One region of the Streptomyces sp. NPDC002206 genome, then DNA from elsewhere that is predicted to be linked to it. Evidence: riboswitches for the same ligand, from Rfam matches in the RefSeq annotation. Region 1 holds a riboswitch; the other holds the start of a gene.

Region 1 (10,983 bases):
CGTCATCTTCCCGGTGGACAAGATCGTGTTCATCTGGCCGTTCGGCCATGTGAGCGCGCTCAACTTCTCCCTCGGGCTGACCCTGGGCGTGGCTCTCTTCACGATCGGCGCGGGCGCCGTCCACTGGGCGCGCACCCTGATGTCCGACGTAGAGGTCGCCGACGACCGGCACGCCATCGAGGCGGAGCCCGAGGTCAAGGCGAAGGTTCTCGCCGACTTCGCGGCCGGTGCCGAGGAGTCCGCGTTCGGCCGGCGCAAGCTGATCCGCAACACCCTGTTCGGTGCGCTGGCCCTGGTGCCGCTCTCCGGCGTGATGCTGCTGCGCGACCTCGGCCCGCTGCCGGAGAAGAAGCTCCGTCAGACCCTGTGGTCCAAGGGCAAGCAGCTCATCAACATGAACACGATGGAGCCGCTGCGTCCCGAGGACGTCGCCGTCGGTTCGCTGACCTTCGCCATGCCCGAGGGCTTGACGGAGGACGCTCACGACTTCCAGACGCAGATCGCCAAGGCTGCGCTGATGATCATCCGTATCCAGCCGGAGAACATCAAGGACAAGCGCGAGCGCGAGTGGGCCCACGAGGGCATCGTGGCCTTCTCGAAGATCTGCACCCACGTCGGCTGCCCGATCAGCCTGTACGAGCAGCAGACGCACCACGTGCTCTGCCCGTGCCACCAGTCCACCTTCGACCTCTCCGACGGCGCCCGCGTCATCTTCGGTCCGGCCGGTCACTCCCTTCCGCAGCTGCGGATCGGTGTGAACAGCGAGGGCAACCTCGCGGCGCTCGGTGACTTCGAAGAGCCCGTCGGTCCTGCATTCTGGGAGCGCGGATGAGTACTGCGACCGACACGAAGCGCAAGGCGCCCGCCGGCGAGCGGGTGGCCGACTGGGCGGACGGCCGGCTCGGGATCTACTCCCTGGCCAAGGCCAACATGCGCAAGATCTTCCCGGACCACTGGTCCTTCATGCTCGGTGAAATCGCTCTCTACAGCTTCATCATCATCATCCTCACGGGTGTGTATCTGACGCTGTTCTTCCACCCGAGCATGAACGAGGTCGTGTATCACGGCTCCTACGAGCCGATGCAGGGCATCCGGATGTCCGAGGCCTACGCCTCGACGCTGGACATCAGCTTCGACATCCGCGGTGGTCTGCTGGTCCGCCAGATCCACCACTGGGCCGCGCTGATCTTCCTCGCCGCCATGTTCGTGCACATGATGCGCGTCTTCTTCACGGGTGCGTTCCGCAAGCCGCGCGAGATCAACTGGCTGTTCGGCTTCCTGCTGTTCGTGCTGGGTATGTTCACCGGCTTCACGGGCTACTCGCTCCCGGACGACCTGCTCTCGGGTACGGGTGTCCGCTTCACCCAGGGCGCGATCCTGTCCATGCCGATCGTCGGCACGTACATCTCGATGTTCCTGTTCGGCGGAGAGTTCCCCGGCGGCGACTTCGTCGCCCGGTTCTACTCGATCCACATCCTGCTGCTGCCGGGCATCATGCTCGGCCTCGTGGTCGGCCACCTGATCCTGGTGTTCTTCCACAAGCACACGCAGTTCGCGGGTCCCGGCCGTACCAACAAGAACGTCGTCGGTATGCCGCTGCTGCCGATCTACATGGCGAAGGCCGGAGGCTTCTTCTTCCTGGTCTTCGGTGTCATCGCGGTCATCGCGGCGATCGCCTCGATCAACCCGATCTGGGCCATCGGTCCGTACCGTCCGGACCAGGTGTCCACCGGCGCCCAGCCCGACTGGTACATGGGCTTCGCCGAGGGTCTGATCCGTGTGATGCCGGGCTGGGAGATCAACCTCTGGGGTCACACGCTCGTCCTGGGTGTGTTCATCCCGCTGATGGCCTTCGGTCTGGTGCTCGCCATCATCGCGGTCTACCCGTTCGTCGAGTCCTGGGTGACCGGGGACAAGCGCGAGCACCACATCCTGGACCGCCCGCGCAACGCCCCGACCCGGACGGCCTTCGGCGTCGCCTGGATCACGGAGTACATCATCGTCTTCATCGGCGGTGGTAACGACCTCTGGGCCACGCACTTCGATCTCTCGCTGAACTCCATCTCGTGGTTCGTCCGGATCTTCATCTTCGTGGGACCGGTCCTGGCGTTCCTCGTCACGAAGCGGATCTGTCTCGGCCTTCAGCGCCGCGACAGGGAGAAGGTGCTGCACGGACGCGAGTCCGGTCTCATCAAGCGTCTGCCGCACGGTGAGTTCGTCGAGGTCCACGAACCGCTCGGCCCCGCGCAGCTGCACACGCTCACCGCGCACGAGCAGTACAAGCCGGTCGAGATCGGCCCGACGGTCGACGAGAACGGTGTCGAGCGCAAGGTGCCCGCGATGCAGAAGCTTCGGGCCAAGCTCAGCAAGGGCTACTTCGGCGAGCACAACCAGATCGAAAAGCCCACTGCCGAGGAGTACAAGGAGATCACCAGCGGCCACGGCCACCACTGATCGCCTTAACTGATCGCCACAGCGGGAGCCCCGTCCATTCGATGGACGGGGCTCTTTGCTGTCCCGGGCGCTCGATAGGGTGGGGTCCATACCCTTATCGGCTGTGGACCCCCAGGAGCGGACCATGAACGTTGTGACCCCGGTCGGCGGCGACAGCGTGGCGGCTCGTTCCTGGCCCGGCGTACTGAACGCTCTGCTGCGCGGCCAGGACCTGGCCGCCGACGACACCGCGTGGGCGATGGACAACATCATGAGCGGCGAGGCGACCGACGTGCAGATCGCCGGTTTCGCCGTCGCCCTGCGCGCCAAGGGCGAGACCGTCGACGAGGTCACCGGACTCGTCCGCGCCATGTACGAGCACGCCACCACGATCGAGGTGCCGGGCCGCACGGTCGACATCGTCGGAACCGGCGGCGACCTCGCCAAGACGGTCAACATCTCCACGATGTCCGCGATCGTCGTCGCGGGCACCGGGGCCAAGGTCGTCAAGCACGGCAACCGCGCCTCCTCCTCGGCCAGTGGCGCCTCCGACGTCCTGGAGAAGCTCGGCGTCAATCTGGAGCTGGCCCCGGAGCGCGTCGTCGAGGTGGCGGAGGAGGCGGGTATCACCTTCTGCTTCGCGGTGAAGTTCCACCCCGCCCTGCGGTATGCGGCGCGGGCCCGCAAGGAGCTCGGCGCGCAGACCACGTTCAACATCCTCGGTCCGCTCACCAACCCGGCCCAGGTGCGCTCCCAGGCCATCGGTGTCGCCGATCTGAAGATGGCCCCCATCGTCGCGGGTGTGCTCGCGGCGCGCGGCAACTCGGCGCTGGTCTTCCGCGGCGACGACGGTCTGGACGAGCTGACGACCACGGCGACCTCCCGGATCTGGGTGGTCCGGGACGGGGAGGTGCGCGAGGAGGCCTTCGACCCGCGCGACGTCGGCCTCCAGCTGGTCCCCGTCGAGGCGCTGCGCGGCGCCGACGCCTCGTACAACGCCGATGTGGCCCGCCGGCTGCTGGCCGGTGAGACCGGTCCGGTACGTGAAGCGGTGCTGCTCAACTCGGCGGCGGCGCTGGTGGCGCTGGACCCGGGTGAGGGCACGCTGAACGAGCAGCTCGCCGCCGGGATCGCCAAGGCCGCCGAGTCCATCGACTCGGGCGCGGCCCGGGCGGCGCTGGAGCGCTGGGTGACGGTCAGCAACGCCTGACCGAACGGGAAATGCGGACCGGGGCGCAGTCCAGATCTTGGACTGCGCCTTGCGCGTCGACGCACGTATGGCAAGATGCTGGGCAGGTCATGAGTGACAGCGACTACGGCCCCGGCCCGCTGTCCGGCAACCCTCCGTCCGTGGCGGGGTGCCCCGGGTGAAGACCAGGCCGTAGGCAGCGAGGTCTGCGGCAAGCGCGGACCCCTCGACATCTCTGAATGTCAGATCCCTGGGGTCCTGGTCCTCAAGGAGCCTCTTGTGAGCAAGCGAATGCGATAGGGCCCGGTCCGGCCCCTCTTCGCACACCCATTTTCTTCCTCCTGCGCTGCCGCGTACCTGCTGGCGCAGTGAATTCGCCTGCCTTGTACGGGAGTTCGCCATGTCTGTTGTCATCGCTGCCGCCGAACGGTCCATTTGTTCCCCGCTGCCCGTTCTGGGCAAGGATGTGACTGTTCCGCTCGTCACCGGCGGAGAAGTCACCTATGCCGCCCTGGACTACGCGGCCAGTGCCCCGGCCCTGCAGCGGGTGTGGGACGACGTCGCCGCGTACGCCCCGTACTACGGCAGCGTCCATCGCGGCGCCGGCTACCTCTCGCAGCTCTCCACGGACCTCTTCGAGAACAGCCGCAAGGCGGTTGCGGAGTTCCTCGGCTGCCGCGCCGAGGACCAGGTGATCTTCACCCGGTCGACGACGGACTCGCTGAACCTGCTGGCCGCGGCGGTCCCCGCCGACTGTCAGGTCTTCGTGTACGAGACCGAGCACCATGCCTCGCTGCTGCCCTGGCGCGATGCCCGTGTCACCTACCTCAACGCTCCCCGCACCCCGGCCCAGGCCGTCGAGACGCTGGAGCGGGCGCTCGCCGACCGTGACCCCTACGGCCCCGCGCTGGTCTGCGTCACCGGCGCCTCGAACGTCACCGGTGAGCTGTGGCCGGTGAAGGAGCTGGCCGCCGCCGCCCACGCGCACGGCGCCAGGATCGTGCTGGACGCCGCACAGCTCGCGCCGCACCACCCGGTCGACATCGACGAGCTCGACGTCGACTGGGTCGCCTTCTCCGGACACAAGCTGTACGCACCGTTCGGCTCCGGTGTCCTCGCGGGCCGCGCCGACTGGCTGCAGGACGCCGAGCCGTACCTGGCCGGTGGCGGCGCCTCCCGGAAGGTCGCCCGGCGCACCGACGGCGGTGTGGACGTGGAGTGGCACTCCACCGCCGCCCGGCACGAGGCCGGTTCGCCCAACGTCATCGGTGTCTACTCCATCGCCTCCGCCTGCAAGGCGCTCACCGAGGCCGGCTTCGACCGCCTCGTCGCCCGTGAGCAGCAGCTCGTCACCCGGGTCCGCGAAGGCCTTGCCGAGGTCCCCCAGGTCAAGGTGCTGTCGCTGTTCGGCGACGACGCCCCGCGGGTCGGCGTCATCTCATTCGTGGTGGAGGGCTGGAACAGCTCGCACTTCGCCGCGGCGCTCTCCGCCGAATACGGCATCGGGGTGCGCGACGGACTGTTCTGCGCCCACCCGCTGGTGCGCACCCTGCTCGGCAGCGACCCGCAGGACCCGGGCGAGTGCGGCGCGCCGGAGGCCGAGCCGGGCGAGCTCCCCCAGTCTCGAACGGACTCGACCGGGGGGACCCCCTTGCTGAACGCGATCCGGGTCAGCTTCGGCGCCGGTACGCCGGACGAGCACATCGAGCGCTTCGTCCGCGCGGTCAAGGAGCTGGTGAGCGAGGGGGCCCAGTGGAAGTACCGCACCGAGGACGGCCGCTGCGTCCCGGACCGGGGCACGGCGCAGGTCTGACCGGTCAGGAACCGAGGCCGTAATACTTCGGCCGGGGACGGGCAATTGCCCGTCCCCGGCCGAAGTATTACGCCGTGATGAGGCGTATCTACGCGTCGAGACCGATGGCGAAGGCGGCTTCCAGGTCGTGCTGCGAGTACGTACGGAACGCGACATGAGTGTCGGTGCCCTCGACGCCCGGGATCTTGCTGATGCGGCCGGGGATGACGTCCGCCAGATCGTCGTGCTTGGCCACCCGGACCATGGCGATCAGGTCGTACGTACCGGTGACCGAGAAGACCTCGCTGACGCTGTCCAGCGCCGCGATGGACTCGGCGATCTCGGGAATCCGGTCCACGCTGGTTTTGATGAGCACGATCGCGGTGATCACGGCTGGCTTTCTCCCTCGGTGGCCGTGGCTGGAGTCTTCACTCTAGCCCCACGGCGGTAACGCCCCCAGGCGTAGAGGAAGCCGGTGGCGAAGCCGACCACATGGGCGAGATAGGCCACCCCCGGACCGCTGCCCGCACCCTGCGCCGCCATCCACTGCAGGGCGAACCAGAAGATCAGCACGATCCAGGCGGGAAAGCGCAGTGGCAGGAAGAGCAGGAACGGGAAGAGGCTGGTGACCCGGGCCCGGGGAAACAGGTACAGGAACGCACCGAGCACCGCGGAGATCGCCCCCGAGGCGCCGACGAGGGTCTGGTCGGAGTCGGCGTGCGCCGCCGCGTACGCCAGCAGGGCGAGATAGCCGCAGCCGAGATAGAAGAAGGCGAACTCGGCACGGCCCATCCGTTCCTCGGCCATCGCCCCGAAGACGTAGAGGAAGAGCATGTTGCCGAGCAGGTGCAGCCAGCTGCCGTGCACGAAGAGTGCGGTCAGCGGGGTGAGCAGGGCATGTGCGGAGCCGCCCCACAGTTCGGTGGGGATCACCCCCCAGCGCTCGAAATACCCGGCCTGGGCGGCGAGCAGGGTGTCGGCGGTGCCGTACGTGGGGTTGAACCCGGAGAGCGGGCTGATCAGGAAGATGGCACAGCACAGGGCGATGAGGGCATACGTCACCGGGGCACCGCCCGCGGTCGCGGCGCGCAGGAGCCTGCCGGTCAGTCCGCCCGTCACAGCCCGCCGTTCGATCACGAACAGAGCATGACGCAAGGTGATGGAACGGGGCAGATCGCCTCGCCGTGCCGATGGATATGCACAAGGCCGTAGGGTTACAGCAGGACATCCGCAGTTCGACGGCGCACCGCGAGATCCTTGGCAGGCAGCAGCACGACGCTCGACGAAAGAGGACGCAACGATGACGACGGTTCCCCAGCCGACCGACGGGACTCGCTGGCGCTGCACGCTCTGCGGGAATCTCACGCGCTTCGATGTCACGCGCTCGTCCAAGGTTGTCGAATACGTGCATCTCGACCTCGCAGGAGAGGCGACCGTCGAAGAGCGCGAGGTGGTCAGTGAGACCATCGAGTCGGTCCGGTGTCGTTGGTGCAACGCGGTGGACCAGATCGAACTAGTCGACAGGCCGGGTGCCGACTCCTGACGGGGCCGTGCGGACAGACATTTGGGGTGACGGATCGTGGAGCAGCCCGATAGCGGCGCCGAGCCGGCCGATGGAGCCGGCGACGCCGTCGAGGCGCTCGACCGCCCGCTGCCCGAAGGCGTACGGCGGCGGGTCGTCGCGCTGGTCTCGGACGCGTTCGGTGGCCTCACGGTCACCGAACTCCCGGCCCAGCTGAGGCAGTACGCCCGCTTCACCCCGACCCGGCGCGCCAAGTTCGCCGGGAACGCGATGGCGGCCGCCCTGGAGAGCGACACGCTGTTCCGCCAGCGCATCGGCGAACGGCTCCGGGAGTCCCAGCCCGAGCTGGCCGCGGCCGTGGAGGCCGGGTCGCCGCCCGCCGCCGCCGACCCCGTCGATGTGGCCGCCGCAGCCTATGTGCTGCGCCCGGTCGGCTGGGTGAAGCTGGTGGCCGCAGCCGGCGAGGAGGTCCAGCGGGCCGACGCCGAACGGGCCGACGAGGAGGGCCGGCGCGAACTGGAACGGCTGCGCGAGGAACTCGCCCAGGCCCGGACCCAGACCAAGAGCGAGACCGAACGGCTCCGCGGTGAGCTGGAGGCGGCCCGCAAGGAAGCCGACGCGCTGCAGCGCAAACTGCGCTCCGCCCTGAACGAGGTCAAGCGCGGTGAGGCCGCGGTCCGCCGCGGCAAGGCCGAGACCGAGACCGTACGGACCGAGGCGGCCGCCCGGATCTCCGCGGCCGAGAGCGAGACCCGGCGGCTGCGGGCCCGGCTCGGAGAGGCGGAGGCGTCCGTCGAGGCGAGCCGCAGGGCTGCCAGGGAAGGCCGCTCGGTCGAGGACATGCGGCTGCGGCTGCTGCTCGACACGGTACTCGACGCGGCCCGCGGGCTGCGCCGCGAACTGGCCCTGCCGCCCTCCTCGATCCGTCCCGCGGACAGCGTCGATGCGGTCGAACCCGGTGCGATGTCGCCCAAGGACATTGCCACCAGGGCGCTTTCGGACACCGATCCGGCCCTGCTCGACCAGCTGCTCGCACTACCGCAGGCGCATCTGATCGTGGACGGCTACAACGTCACCAAGACCGGCTATCCGCAACTGCCGCTGGAGAAGCAGCGGCTGCGGCTGCTGGGCGGTCTCGCGGTGCTCGCGGCGCAGTCCGGCGCCGAGATGACCTGTGTCTTCGACGGGGCCGAACTGGCCGCTCCGGTACTGCTCGCACCGCCGCGCGGGGTGCGGGTGCTCTTCAGTAAGCCGGGCGTCACCGCCGACGAGCTCATCCGTCAACTGGCCCGCGCCGAACCGCCGGGCAGGCCCGTCGTCGTGGTCTCCACCGACCGCGAGGTGGCGGACGGCGTGGCGAAGGCGGGGGCCAGGCCCGTTGCGTCCGTCTTGCTCCTGAAGCGACTTTCGCGCGTCTAGTGCGAGTTGTGGTGACTTGCCGGAATTTTTGGAACGGACCGTCAAGCCACCACTACACGCGGTGTGATGTGAGTAAAGAAGTGACTATTGGGGCGAGATTTTTCTTGTGAGGATTTGAACTGATCACAAGATGGTCACTAAGGTCGGGCCTCGAACCTTCGCACGGTTGATCACCCATCCGGGGTGGCAGCGAAGGAACCGCCGAGTCCGTGACGTGCACGGAGCCGGGGATCCGATCCCCCACAGCCCGGTAGGCGGCTCGAGGAAGAAGGAGCTCGCCTTCGTGGCGTCCCACCGTCGTCCCAAGCAGCCGAGCCGCACCCGCGTGACCGTGCTCACCGCGACCGCCGCCGCGGCCGTTGCCCTGACCTCCCAGGCCGCCCACGCCGACCCCAAGCCGACCAAGAGCGAGGTCAAGGCGAAGGTCGACAAGCTCTACCACGAGGCGGAGACGGCCACCGAGAAGTACAGCGGGGCCAAGGAGGAGCAGCAGCAGCTCGAAAAGCAGGTCGGCGCGCTGCAGGACAAGGTGGCCCGCGGTCAGCAGGAGCTCAACACGCTCCGCAGTGGCCTCGGTTCGCTCGCCGCCGCGCAGTACCGCTCCGGCGGCATCGACCCGTCCGTGCAGCTCTTCCTCGCCTCGGACCCGGACACCTTCCTCGACGAGGCCTCGGCCCTCGACCAGTTGACGGCCAAGCAGACCGAGTCGCTGGCGAAGATCCAGGAGAAGCAGCGGGCCCTCGCGCAGGAGCGCAAGGAGGCCCAGGACAAGCTGGGCGACCTCGCGGACGTCCGCAAGACGCTCGGCGAGAACAAGAAGAAGTTCCAGGGCAAGCTCGCCGAGGCGCAGCGCCTGCTCAACACCCTGACCGCCGCCGAGCGCGCGAAGATGGCCCAGGACGACCAGCGCGCCAGCCGTGCCGCCGGCGACCGGGTCGATCTGGGCAACGAGGTTCCCGCCTCCGCCCGCGGCGCCGCCGCCCTCAGGGCCGCCGCCACCCAGCTCGGCAAGCCATACGTCTCCGGCGGTACCGGCCCCAACTCCTTCGACTGCTCGGGCCTGACCCAGTGGTCCTACGCCCAGGCCGGCGTCTCCATCACCCGCACCACGTACACCCAGATCAACGAGGGCACGCAGATAGGTCGCAGCGCACTCAAGCCGGGCGACCTCGTCTTCTTCAACAACACGTCGCACGTGGCTCTGTACGCGGGCAACAACACCGTTCTGCACGCCCCGAAGCCGGGCGCGGTGGTCCGCTACGAGTCGATGAACACCATCGGCAGCTTCCAGGTCGGCGTGCGCATCTGACGACGCCCGAACGGGCGAATTCCCACGCCCCGACCGACTGCCCGCCCCGCCGGAGACCACAGGTCACCGGCGGGGCGGCGGCTTTCGTACCCCTCACCCGATCGGCGAGGCCGTTGGGCGCTCCGTAGTCGCGCGGCTACTGTCTGCCTGCTGTGCAGCTCCCGTCCGTCGGTCCGCCCGCCCCGGGCGGCAGGGGGCTGTGCACCTCTGCGTACAGCGGAAGGGAGTGCGGCGTCCTGTGGTGTCCCATCGCCGTTCCACACAGCCCGGCGTCAACCGGAGCGTCCGGATCACAGTCCTGTCGGCGGCGACCGCTGCCGCCGCACTCGGGGCGGCCACCGCGAACGCCGAACCGCGGGACACGCCCCGGGCCGCGAAGGCCGAGATCGACCGGTTGTACGGCGAGGCCGAGCGGGCCACCGAGCAGTTCAACAAGGCCGGGGAGGACGCCGAGCGGCTGCGCGGTGAGGTGCTCAGGGCCCAGGAGCGGGCGGCCCGCGACCAGGAACAGATCAACCGGCTCCGCACCGCGGTCGGTTCGGCCGCCGCCGCGCAGTACCGCGCAGGCTCCATCGACCCCTCGCTCGCCCTGCTGCTCTCTTCGGACCCGGACAGCTACCTCGACCGGGCGGCCACCCTCGACCGGCTGAACGTCCGGCGGGCGAGCACTCTGCAGAAGCTCCAGAGAGCCCGGCGCGGGCTCGCGCAGGCCCGTGCGGAGGCCGCCCGCTCGCTGGCCGGTCTGGAGCGCAGCCGGGCCGCAGCCGCCCGCCACAAACGGACCGTCGAGCAGAAGCTCCAACAGGCCCGGCAGCTGCTGACCTTGCTGCCGGGCGCGGACCGGGCGGCCTTCGAAAGGGCCTCGCGCACCGGCCGCGACGACGTGTTCCCGGGCATGACCGATCTGCCCCCGGGTTCCTCCCGGGCGGCGGCCGCCGTGATGGCGGCACGGCACGCCGTCGGACGCCCGTACATCTGGGGTGCCAACGGGCCCGCGGGGTTCGACTGCTCCGGGCTGATGCAGTGGGCGTACGCCCAGGCCGGTGTCGGCCTGCCGCGCACCTCCCAGGCCCAGCGGTACGCCGGACGTATGGTGCCGCTCTCCATGGCCCGCCCGGGCGACCTGGTCGCCTACCGGGCGGACGCCAGTCACATCGGGATGTACGTCGGCAACGGCCGGGTGGTCCACGCCCCGTACCCGGGCGCCCCGGTCCGCTACGACCCGGTCGGCATGATGCCCGTCTCGTCGGTCACCCGCATCTGACCCGTACCCTCGATCGGGTGGCTGATCAGGGGCGTACGGCAGGCCGAGGACGTGA
Region 2 (10,983 bases), on a different contig from region 1:
GTGCGGTACCCGTCCATCTGGATCGCGCTGTAGTGGACGAAAACATCCGCACCACCGTCGACCGCGATGAAGCCGTACCCCTTCTCCGCGTTGAACCACTTGACGGTGCCCTGAGCCATGCCTAACTCCCCTATTACTGGCCCTTGCACAGGACCGCACTTCGCGGGCCCGGGTCAGAACTCACCCTCCGACAGGAGAGGGTGCGTGCGCCGGAACGCGTCGACCGCGGCCGAATGTATCTGCCCAACTGCCCTCTGCAACAGGTCAATCGGACGAGAATTCTGGGCAGCACTGAACGCCCGAATATGCGGAATTTGTGCGATTCCAGGGCAACTCGGACCGGGCAAAGGCCACTTATGTCGCAAGGAGTTCGAACACTTTGGCTGCATCTTGTCGCGGGCGGGCGCATTCTCATATGCGGTCGGCACGGGCAGCGGAGGGGGCTGCCCAACTGTACCGCGCTTAACCATGCAGAATTGCCCCCTCCGCTTACCTCGCAGAGGGGGCAATTCCGGTGACGCTGTGAAGTCGGCCGCGGGGCCTACGGGGAGTCCGGGCCGGGGCGACGGAAGGTCAGCAGCCGCCCGCGACGGCCGGGATGATCGAGATGCCGGCGCCGTCCGGGGTGGCCGCCTCCAGGCCGCCGTCGAAGCGCACGTCGTCGTCGTTGACGTACACGTTCACGAACCGGCGCAGCTTGCCCTGGTCGTCCAGGACGCGCGCGGCGATGCCCGGGTGGTTCTGCTCCAGCGACTCGATGACCTGGGAGAGGGTCGCGCCCTCGGCCGGGACCTCGGCCTGACCGCCCGTATAGGTGCGCAGGATGGTGGGGATACGGACCTTGACGCTCATGTGGGTGCCTTCCTTGCGTCTCGGGTGGACGTCTCGGGTGGACGTCCCGGTGGTCGGGTCAGCTGCGGGCCAGGCCGGCGTCGCGGAACGCGTCGAGGCTGGGCCGGATGGTCGCCGTCGGACCGGTGGTCGGGGCGACCGCGTCCAGCGTCTTCAGACCGTCACCGGTGTTGAGGACGACGGTGGTGAGCGTCGGGTCCAGCAGGCCGGCCTCGATCAGCTTCTTCGTGACGCCGACCGTCACCCCGCCCGCCGTCTCCGCGAAGATGCCCTCGGTGCGCGCCAGCAGCTTGATCGCGTCGACGACCTGCTCGTCGTCGACGTCCTCGACGGCGCCGCCGGTCCGGCGGGTGATGTCCAGGACGTACGGGCCGTCGGCCGGGTTGCCGATCGCCAGCGACTTGGCGATCGTGTTCGGCTTCTGGGGGCGCACGACGTCGTGACCGGCCTTGAAGGCGGTGGAGACCGGGGAGCAGCCCTCGGCCTGGGCACCGAAGATCTTGTACGGCCTGTCCTCGACGAGACCGAGCTTGATCAGCTCCTGCAGGCCCTTGTCGATCTTCGTGAGCTGCGAGCCGGACGCGATCGGGATGACGAGCTGGTCGGGCAGCCGCCAGCCGAGCTGCTCGCAGATCTCGTACGCAAGCGTCTTGGAGCCCTCGCCGTAGTACGGGCGCAGGTTGACGTTGACGAAGCCCCAGCCCTCGCCGAGCGGGTCACCGATGAGCTCCGAGCAGAAGCGGTTGACGTCGTCGTAGTTGCCCTCGATGCCGACCAGTTCACCGCCGTACACCGCGGCCATGACGACCTTGCCCTGCTCCAGGTCGTGCGGAATGAACACGCAGGACCGCAGGCCGGCCCGGGCGGCGGCCGCGCCCACGGCGCCGGCGAGGTTGCCGGTGGAGGAGCAGGAGAGAGTGGTGAAACCGAAGGCGCGGGCGGCCTCGACGGCGATCGCGACGACGCGGTCCTTGAAGGAGTGCGTCGGGTTGCCGGAGTCGTCCTTGACGTACAGGCCGCCGGTGACGCCCAGTTCGCGGGCGAGGTTGTCGGCCTTGACCAGCTTGGTGAAGCCGGGGTTGATGTTGGGCTTGTCCGCGACATCGGCGGGGACCGGCAGCAGCGGCGCGTAACGCCAGATGTTGTTCGGCCCGGCCTCGATGCGCTTCTTGAGCTCGTCCGGGGAGCCGCTCGGCAGGTCGTACGCCACTTCGAGCGGCCCGAAACAGGTCGCGCAGGCGAAAATGGGACCGAGCTCGAAACGCTCTCCGCACTCGCGGCAGGAAAGTGCCGCGGCGGGACCGAGGTCGACAGCGTCGGCGGAAGAATTGGTGCTCACTGCAACGGTCTGCGTAGCCATGATGGCGAGGCCCTTTCTCCTCATCTTCCTCGCGACGCATTTCGTCACGAGACGGAATTGGCACCTTCCCCACCTGACCTCGCGGTCGGCAGGAGGGTTGCCGGGACTTCAACGGGCCGTTCCCTCAGTCCCTCTGGATGAGCGCTGTGGCACTGGATCATCGATCCAGGCATTTATCGGCGGAGGACCCCGGCATGCGAGGGTCATCCGCGTTGTTCAAGACTGTAACCGAAGCATCGGACGGTTGAGATGGCCGTCCGAACCGCGAGATGGATCACATACAGGGAGTATCGACCGTGCTGGAAGAGGTCGAACGCTGGCTGACCAGACGTTCCTGGTCGGCCGCCGACCGTCCGCTGGACCGGCTCGTCGCAGCCAGGACCAGGGATCCGCGGCGCGGGAGTGTGAGCGTCGTGCTGCCCGCCCTCAACGAGGAGGCGACGGTCGGCGCGATCGTCGAGACGATCCGGGTCGAGCTCATGGAGAGGGTCCATCTGGTCGACGAGCTGCTGGTGATCGACTCCGGATCGACGGACGCCACCGCGGAGGTCGCCCGGAAGGCGGGCGCCCGGGTGGTGCACCGTGACGACATCCTCCCCCGGATACCCGCGCTGCCCGGCAAGGGCGAGGTCCTCTGGCGATCACTCCTGGTCACCGACGGTGACATCGTCTGCTTCATAGACGCCGACCTGAAGGACTTCTCCGCGGATTTCGTCTCCGGCATCATCGGCCCGCTGCTCACCGATCCCGAGGTGCAGTTCGTCAAGGCGATGTACGACCGCCCGCTCGGAGACACAGCAGGCCAGGGCGGTCGCGTCACGGAACTGGTGGCCCGGCCGCTACTCAATCTGCACTGGCCGCAGCTGGCCGGCTTCGTCCAGCCGCTGGGCGGGGAGTACGCGGTGCGGCGCTCGCTGCTGGAGCGGCTGCCTTTCCCGGTCGGTTACGGAGTGGAACTGGGCCTGCTCGTGGATGCGCTGCACACCGTGGGGCTGGACGCGCTGGCACAGGTCGATGTAGGGGTCAGAAAACACCGCCATCAGGACGGGCAGGCGCTGGGCCGGATGGCGGCCGCGATCTACCGGACGGCGCAACTGCGCCTCTCCCGCGGCCACTTGGTGCGACCGTCCCTCACCCAGTTCGAACGGGGCGAGACCGGCTTCGTACCGCGCACGCACGCCGTGGACACGGAGGAGCGGCCGCCGATGCAGGAGATCAGGGAGTACGTTTCGCGCCGCGCCGCCTGAGGTGGCCTGACTTCGCACGTTTGGGCGGTTCGCGATCGGGCTAGATTCCGCAACATGGTCTCCGAGCACGTGATCACATCTGCCGCCCAGGTACTCGTCGCCTCCAACCGCGGCCCGGTCTCGTACGCACTGAGCGAGGACGGTTCGATCAGCGCCAAACGGGGCGGCGGCGGACTCGTCTCCGGGCTGAGCGCCGTCGAGGACAAGCTGTGGGTCTGCGCGGCGCTCGACGACGGGGACAGGGAGGCGGTCCGGCGCGGGATCGCCGAGCCGGGCGTACGGATGCTCGACATCGACGCCGATGTGCATGCCGACGCGTACAACGGCATCGCGAACTCGGTGCTCTGGTTCGTCCACCACATGCTGTACCAGACGCCGCTGGATCCGGTCTTCGACGCGGAGTTCCGCCGGCAGTGGGCGTCGTTCGAGGCGTACAACCTGGCCTTCGCACAGGCGCTCGCCGAGGAGGCGGGCGAGGGCGCGGCGGTGCTGGTGCAGGACTACCACCTGGCCCTGGTCCCCGGCATGCTCCGCGACCTCCGCCCCGACCTGCGGATCGGTCACTTCTCGCACACCCCCTGGGCCCCGGCCGACTACTTCCGCCTGCTGCCCGACGACATCGCGGAGCAGCTGCTGCGCGGCATGCTCGGCGCGGACCGGGCGGCGTTCCTGACCCGGCGATGGGCGGACGCGTTCACCGCCTGCTGCACGGAGGTCCTGGGCGGCACCGGCCGGACGAGGATCGGTGTGCACGGCCTCGGCGCGGACGCGGACTTCCTGCGCCGTCGCGCGCACCAGCCGGACGTGGCCGAACGCATGGCGATCCTGCGGGAGCAGGTGGGCGGCACCGGCCGGAAGACGATCGTGCGGGTCGACCGTACGGAACTCTCCAAGAACATCGTGCGCGGGCTGCTGGCGTACCGGGAGCTGCTGAACACCCGCCCGCAGTGGCTCAAGCGGGTGGTGCATGTCGCGTTCGCGTACCCGTCTCGGCAGGACCTGGCGGTGTACCGGGAGTACACGGCCGAGGTGCAGCGGCTGGCGGACGACATCAACGAGGCGTACGGAACGCCCGATTGGACCCCGGTCCTGCTGCATGTGAACGACGACTTCGCGCGCTCGCTGGGGGCGTACCGGCTGGCGGACGTGGCGCTCGTCAACCCGATCCGCGACGGCATGAACCTGGTCGCGAAGGAGGTCCCGGTGGTCTCCGACCATGGCTGCGCGCTGGTGCTGTCGCGGGAGGCGGGGGCGTACGAGGAGCTGGGCGCGGACGCGATCGTGGTGAACCCGTACGACGTGTCGGCGACGGCGGCGGCCCTGCATGCGGCGCTGACGATGCCGGACGGGGAGCGGGCGGAGCGGACGAAGCGGCTGGCTGCGGCGGCGACTGCGCTGCCGCCGCAGCAGTGGTTCCTGGAGCAGTTGGAGGCGTTGCGGCGGGACTGACCGTTCGGCGGCGATCGTTCAGAGGCGCCGGGCGAGGGCCGCGAGGAAGTCGACCACGGCCGCCGGACCCGGCAGCAACAGGTCCGCCCGCTCGGCCAGTTCCGGCACTTCCGCGCTTCCGCTGCAGACCAGCAGACCCGGGATGCCGTCGGGGCCCTCCGTGCGGAGCTTCTCCACCGCGGCGTACGCGGCGAGGTCGCCCAGGTCGTCCCCGGCGTACAGGACGGACTCGGCGTCCGTCTCCCTTACGTACTTCGCGAGCGCCACGCCCTTGTCCATGCCGGGCGGGCGCAGTTCCAGGACGAGGCGCCCCGGCTCGACGATCAGTCCGTGCCGTGCCGCGAGCTCGCCCAGCGGGCCGCGCAGCGCGTCGAATGCGGCCTGCGGGTCGGCGGCGCGGCGCGTGTGGACGGCGAGCGCCTGCCCCTTCTCCTCGATCCATGTGCCGTGCCAGGAGTCGAACCGGTCCAGCACACCCGGGAGTTCGGCACGGACCGCCGCCACACCGGGGTGCGGGGCAGGGGCGTGAACGGTGCCGGACACGGCGTCCCAGCGTTCGGCGCCGTAGTGGCCGAGTACGACGAGGTGGTCGAGGCCCGGGACGCCCGCGAAGCCGCCGTGCCGGACCGCGACGCCGGCCGGGCGGCCGGTGATCACGGCGACGGAGGCGACCTTCGGGGCGAGCGCGGCGATGGCCGGGACGGCGCCGGGGTGGGCGCGGGCCTGCTCCGGGTCCGGGACTATGTCGGCGAGGGTGCCGTCGAAATCGAGGGCGACCACGGCGCGGTCGGGACGGGTCAGGAGGGCGGCGAGGCCTTCACGGCCGGCCGGCGTGGTGGGGGTGGGGAGGGATTGCTCTGGGTTGCTGCCCATGGGCCGAGCCTATCGGGGGTGACGGAGCGCGGCTACGGCTGCACCTGCGGCAGGCCTGTTCCCCTGCCCCGGCCCCTTCCCGGGACCCGCGGCTCCACCGGGGACCCCGGACCTCGAACGCCGGAGGGCCGGTCCTTCCGGAACAGCGCCCCGACTACCGCCTCCCCCGCCGGGCCTCCCGCACGCGCCGCAGCCGGTTGACCGTCACCGGGTCCTCCTCCAGCGCCCGCCGGTCGTCCAGCAACGCGTTCAGCAGCTGGTAGTAGCGCGTCGGCGAAATCCCCAGCCCCTCGCGGATCTCCCGCTCCTTCGCGCCGGGCCCGGGCCACGACCGCCGTTCCACGGCCAGCACCGCACGCTCCCGCTCGGAGAGCCCCGGCTGCATCGTGTCCGGGGTCTCCGCACCGTGGGAGTCGTTCTCGGAGGCGGTCATATCAGCCAACATAATGCCCGCGCCGCGTCCTGCTACTCCGCCGCTTCCGCCGTCGCCGCCCCCCGCGCGATCTCGGCCAGCACACCCGCCGGACTGCCGCCCGGCTCCACCGCCTTGCCGATGTCCTGCTTGATCAACTCGCTCGTCCGCGCCCACGACGTATTGCCGACGGGGTAGAACTCCGAGTTCGGCAGCGCCGCCAGGAACTTCCGCAGCGGCTTGTGCTTGACGTCCGTCTCCATCACCGCGGACGCGCTGTCGGTGACCGGCAGCAGGTCGTACTCGTCGGCGAAGGCCACCACGTTCTTGTCCTCGAACATGTAGTCGAAGAATTTACCGATGGCTTCGCGGTGGTTGTTCTGCTTGAAGCCCATGATCCAGTCGGCGACGCCCATCGACCCCTCGGTCGGGCCGTTGATGCCGGGCAGCGGCACCATGCCGACCTGGACACCCTTCTGCTCGGCCTCCTGCATCAGCGTGGGGTGCCCGTTGAGCATCCCCACCTTGCCGCTCGTGAACGCGTCGAACGCCTGCGCCCGGTCCAGTTTTCCGGGGGCCACCGGGCCGACCAGCCCCTTGTCGACCAGATTCGTCTTCAGCCAGTCGAACGTCTTGATGTTCTCGGGCGAGTCGATGTCGTACGCGCCGACGTCGTCCGTGTAGCCGCCGCCCCCGCTGAGCAGCCACATCATGGTCTCGGCCTGGGACTCCTCCTGACCGAGCGGCAGCGCGAACGGGTAGGTGACGCCACGCTGTTTGAGCACCACGGCGTCGTCACGGATGTCGTCCCAGGTCTTCGGGGCCTCCAGGCCCGCCCGGCTGAAGTATTTCTTGTTGTAGAAGAGCAGCCGGGTGCTGGCGACGAACGGCAGTCCGTACTGGGTCTGGTTGTACTGGCCCGCAGCGGCCAGCCGCGGCAGGAAGTTCGCCTGCGTGCGGATGGCCAGCATGTCGTCGGCGCTGTAGAGCTTCCCGGCCTTGGCGTAGTCCGCGTAGGCACCGATCTGCGCGATGTCCGGGGCCTGCCCCTTCTTCACCATCTCGGCGACCTTGCGGTCGACGTCCTTCCACGAATAGACGTTGACATCGACCTTGATGCCGTTGTGGGACGCCTCGAAGTTCCTGGCGAGTTCGTCCCAGTACTTCTTGGAGCTGTTCGCCGCGCTGTTGCCGTAGTCGGCCGCGACGAGTTTGAGGGTGACGTCCCTCGCTGCGCTGCCGGTGCCACAGCCCGACAAGGTTGCCGCCATGCCGAGTGCGGCTACCGCCGCGGTCAGTGCCAAGTAGTGCCGCTGCACAGCCAGTCCATCCTCATCGATTCGGTGACCACCCGACCGTCCGGATGAGCTGCGATTTTTACCCATGCCGCCAAGGGAGGTCTACACCAGAGAAGTATCGCTTCTGCAACGTAACCGGACCTGTGTCCGGATGGTCCGGGGTGTCATTGCACGGGAACGGAACCGGCTGTTAAGTACATCTCGGCACACGGCACTTCGTGGTCTGAACCTTTCCGTGCCCGCTGTTCTGCACCGCCCCGTCGTTACCGTTCCCCCACGCACCGAGGAGCCGTCCAGCATGTCCCGTACCGCATCAGAGATTGCCACCCAGCCCAACTGCTGGCGGCGCGCCGCGGAGGCAGGGGCCGCGTTCGACGGACTGCCGCGGCCGGGTGAGCGGGTCGCCGTCACCGGGTGCGGCACCTCCTGGTTCATGGCGATCGCGTACGCGGCGCTGCGCGAGGCGGCCGGGCAGGGCGAGACCGATGCGTTCGCCTCCTCGGAGTTCCCCGCGGGGCGTCCGTACGACCGGGTCATGGCGATCACCCGCTCCGGCACGACGACCGAGGTCCTCGACCTCCTCGGTGAGCTGCGCGGCAAGGTGGCCACCGTCGCGCTGACCGCCGACCCGAAGACGCCCGTGATGGATGCCGCAGACGCCGTGGCCGTTCTGGACTGGGCGGACGAGGAGTCGGTCGTCCAGACCCGGTTCGCCACCACCGCGCTGGCCTTCCTGCGGGCCGGCCTGGAGGCGGCGGGTCCGCTTCCGGCGGGGGTGAAGACGGTCGCCGAGGCAGCGGTCGACGCGGAGCTCGCGGTGACGGAGCCGCTGGCGGAGGCGGTCGTCGCCGCCGAGCAGTGGACATTCCTGGGGCGCGGCTGGACGTACGGGCTGGCCCAGGAGGCCGGGCTCAAGATGCGCGAGGCGGCGGGTGCCTGGACCGAGTCGTACCCGGCGATGGAGTACCGCCACGGACCGATCTCGATCACCGGTCCGAACCGGGTCGCGTGGGTGTTCGGCGCACTGCCCGAGGGACTCGCGGGCGAGGTCGCGGGAGTCGGCGGCACGCTGGTGGCCCACGCCACTGCCGACCCGATGGCCGATCTGATCCGGGCCCAGCGGCTCGCGGTCGAGATCGCGGAGTCGAAGGGGTACGACCCCGACCACCCGCGCAATCTTTCGCGCAGCGTGATCCTGGCGCCCTGAGCCGTCGGCCGCGCCGACCGCCCTCATCATTTTGTATGGACGCGCAACAAACAGCGATAGTGGACTAGACCTATCGGGGTCCGGCGGGCGAAACTGTTTTCCGTGAAACACGTCATCGCCCTCGATGTGGGCGGCACCGGAATGAAGGCCGCCCTGGTGGGGGCCGACGGCACCCTGCTGTACGAGGCCCGGCGCGCGACCGGCCGGGAGCGCGGACCCGACGCCGTCGTGGAGTCGATCCTCGCCTTCGCCGCGGATCTGCGCGCCCACGGCGAGGAACAGTTCGGCGAGAGCGCCGCCGCGGCCGGTGTCGCCGTGCCGGGCATCGTCGACGCGGAGAACGGGATCGCGGTCTACGCCTCGAACCTCGGCTGGCGCGACGTACCGATGCGGGACAAGCTCGGCGAGCGGCTCGGTGGAGTGCCCGTCGCGCTCGGCCACGACGTCAGGACCGGCGGCCTCGCCGAGGGCCGGATCGGCGCGGGCAAGGGCGCCGACCGCTTCCTCTTCGTGCCGCTGGGCACCGGTATCGCCGGGGCCATCGGCATCGCAGGCAGCATCGAGGCCGGCGCGCACGGGTACGCGGGCGAGATCGGGCACATCGTGGTCCGGCCGGACGGGCCGGACTGCGGCTGCGGACAGCGCGGCTGCCTGGAGACCCTGGCCTCCGCCTCCGCGGTCAGCCGCGCCTGGGCCGCCGCCTCGGGCGACCCGGAGGCCGACGCGGCGGACTGCGCGAAGGCCGTCCAGTCGGGCGATCCCGCGGCCGTACGGGTCTGGCAGAACGCGGTCGACGCGCTCGCCGCCGGGCTGGTCACCGCGCTCACCCTGCTCGACCCGCGCACGCTGATCATCGGTGGCGGGCTCGCCGAGGCGGGGGAAACCTTGTTCGTACCACTCCGTGCGGCCGTCGAGGAACGCGTCACGTTCCAGAAGCTGCCCCACATCGTCCCGGCGGCCCTCGGGGACACCGCCGGATGCCTGGGCGCAGGGCTGCTCGCCTGGGATCTTCTCTCCACGGAGGTATCCGCCTGATGGCCGGACGCGCAGACAGCACGGTTCTCGCAGGGGCCAGGGTGGTTCTTCCCACCGGGACCGTCGAGAACGGGCGGGTGATCGTCGAGGGCACCCGGATCGCCGGCACCACGTGGACACCACTCACCGAGAGCAACCCCCCACGCCCCCCGGCAGCGTCAACCCCGCACCCGGGTGCCGCCGGCAGTGCACACGAAGGCGTCCGGACCGTCGATCTGACCGGCCACTGGGTCGTGCCCGGCTTCGTCGACATGCACAACCACGGCGGCGGCGGCGCGTCCTTCACCTCCGGCACCGTGGACGAGGTCCTGACCGGCGTCCGCACCCACCGCGAGCACGGCACCACCACCCTGGTCGCCTCCACCGTCACCGGCGAGATGGACTTCCTCGCCCAGCGGGCCGGCATCCTCTCCGAGCTCGTCGAGCAGGGCGATCTGGCCGGAATCCACTTCGAGGGCCCGTTCATCTCGCCGTGCCGCAAGGGTGCGCACAGCGAGAAGCTGCTGCGCCACCCGGACCCGGCCGAGGTCCGCAAGCTGATGGACGCGGCGCGCGGCACCGCGAAGATGTTCACGCTCGCCACCGAACTGCCGGGCGGCATCGAGTCGGTGCGGCTGCTCGCCGAGCACGGGGTGATCGCCGCGATCGGGCACACCGACGCGACGTACGAGCAGACCGTCGTGGCGATCGACGCGGGCGCCACCGTCGCCACCCACCTGTTCAACGCGATGCCGCCGCTCGCCCACCGCGAGCCCGGCCCGATCGCCGCGCTCCTGGAGGACGAGCGAATCACCGTCGAGCTGATCAACGACGGTACGCACCTGCACCCGGCCGCCCTGGAGCTGGCCTACCACCACGCGGGCGCCGCCCGCGTCGCCCTGATCACGGACGCGATGGACGCGGCCGGCTTCGGTGACGGTCAGTACCAGCTGGGCCCGCTCGCCGTCGAGGTCAAGGACGGCGTCGCCCGGCTCGTCGAGGGCGGCTCGATCGCGGGCTCCACACTCACCCTGGACACCGCGTTCCGCCGGGCCGTCACCCTCGACAGGATCCCGGTCGACGACGTCGTGCAGTCCATCTCCGCCAACCCGGCGCGCCTGCTCGGCGTGTACGACAAGGTCGGCTCGCTGGAGCCGGGCAAGGACGCCGACCTGGTGGTCCTGGACGCTGACTTCGCACTGAAGGGCGTCATGCGCAAGGGCGATTGGGTTATTGAGCCCCATCTTGGTTGATTCCACCCATTATTGACG

Evidence for each region. A riboswitch is a leader RNA that binds a small molecule or an ion and turns the genes downstream of it on or off. The one in region 1 is predicted to bind S-adenosylmethionine.
Region 2: it holds a riboswitch for S-adenosylmethionine, as region 1 does, so the genes downstream of both, thrC (threonine synthase) here and ACWCP8_RS15830 (aminotransferase class V-fold PLP-dependent enzyme) in region 1, are expected to answer to the same signal.

Annotation. Positions count from the first base shown of each region.
Region 1 is NZ_JBSFCW010000007.1:42,747-53,729, reverse strand. It holds gene qcrA (cytochrome bc1 complex Rieske iron-sulfur subunit) at 1-832, shown strand, start outside; gene qcrB (cytochrome bc1 complex cytochrome b subunit) at 829-2,454, shown strand; gene trpD (anthranilate phosphoribosyltransferase) at 2,579-3,643, shown strand; SAM riboswitch class IV at 3,729-3,846, shown strand; gene ACWCP8_RS15830 (aminotransferase class V-fold PLP-dependent enzyme) at 4,023-5,435, shown strand; gene ACWCP8_RS15825 (Lrp/AsnC family transcriptional regulator) at 5,524-5,805, opposite strand; gene ACWCP8_RS15820 (rhomboid family intramembrane serine protease) at 5,802-6,533, opposite strand; gene ACWCP8_RS15815 (hypothetical protein) at 6,715-6,957, shown strand; gene ACWCP8_RS15810 (NYN domain-containing protein) at 6,994-8,355, shown strand; gene ACWCP8_RS15805 (NlpC/P60 family protein) at 8,639-9,664, shown strand; gene ACWCP8_RS15800 (NlpC/P60 family protein) at 9,903-10,928, shown strand; gene ACWCP8_RS15795 (hypothetical protein) at 10,946-10,983, shown strand, end outside.
Region 2 is NZ_JBSFCW010000001.1:973,917-984,899, forward strand. It holds gene ACWCP8_RS04570 (cold-shock protein) at 1-119, opposite strand, end outside; gene ACWCP8_RS04575 (MoaD/ThiS family protein) at 574-852, opposite strand; gene thrC (threonine synthase) at 911-2,212, opposite strand; SAM riboswitch class I at 2,230-2,356, opposite strand; gene ACWCP8_RS04585 (glucosyl-3-phosphoglycerate synthase) at 2,509-3,459, shown strand; gene ACWCP8_RS04590 (alpha,alpha-trehalose-phosphate synthase (UDP-forming)) at 3,514-4,908, shown strand; gene otsB (trehalose-phosphatase) at 4,927-5,781, opposite strand; gene ACWCP8_RS04600 (DUF3263 domain-containing protein) at 5,936-6,214, opposite strand; gene ACWCP8_RS04605 (ABC transporter substrate-binding protein) at 6,247-7,512, opposite strand; gene ACWCP8_RS04610 (SIS domain-containing protein) at 7,790-8,698, shown strand; gene ACWCP8_RS04615 (ROK family protein) at 8,801-9,733, shown strand; gene nagA (N-acetylglucosamine-6-phosphate deacetylase) at 9,733-10,965, shown strand.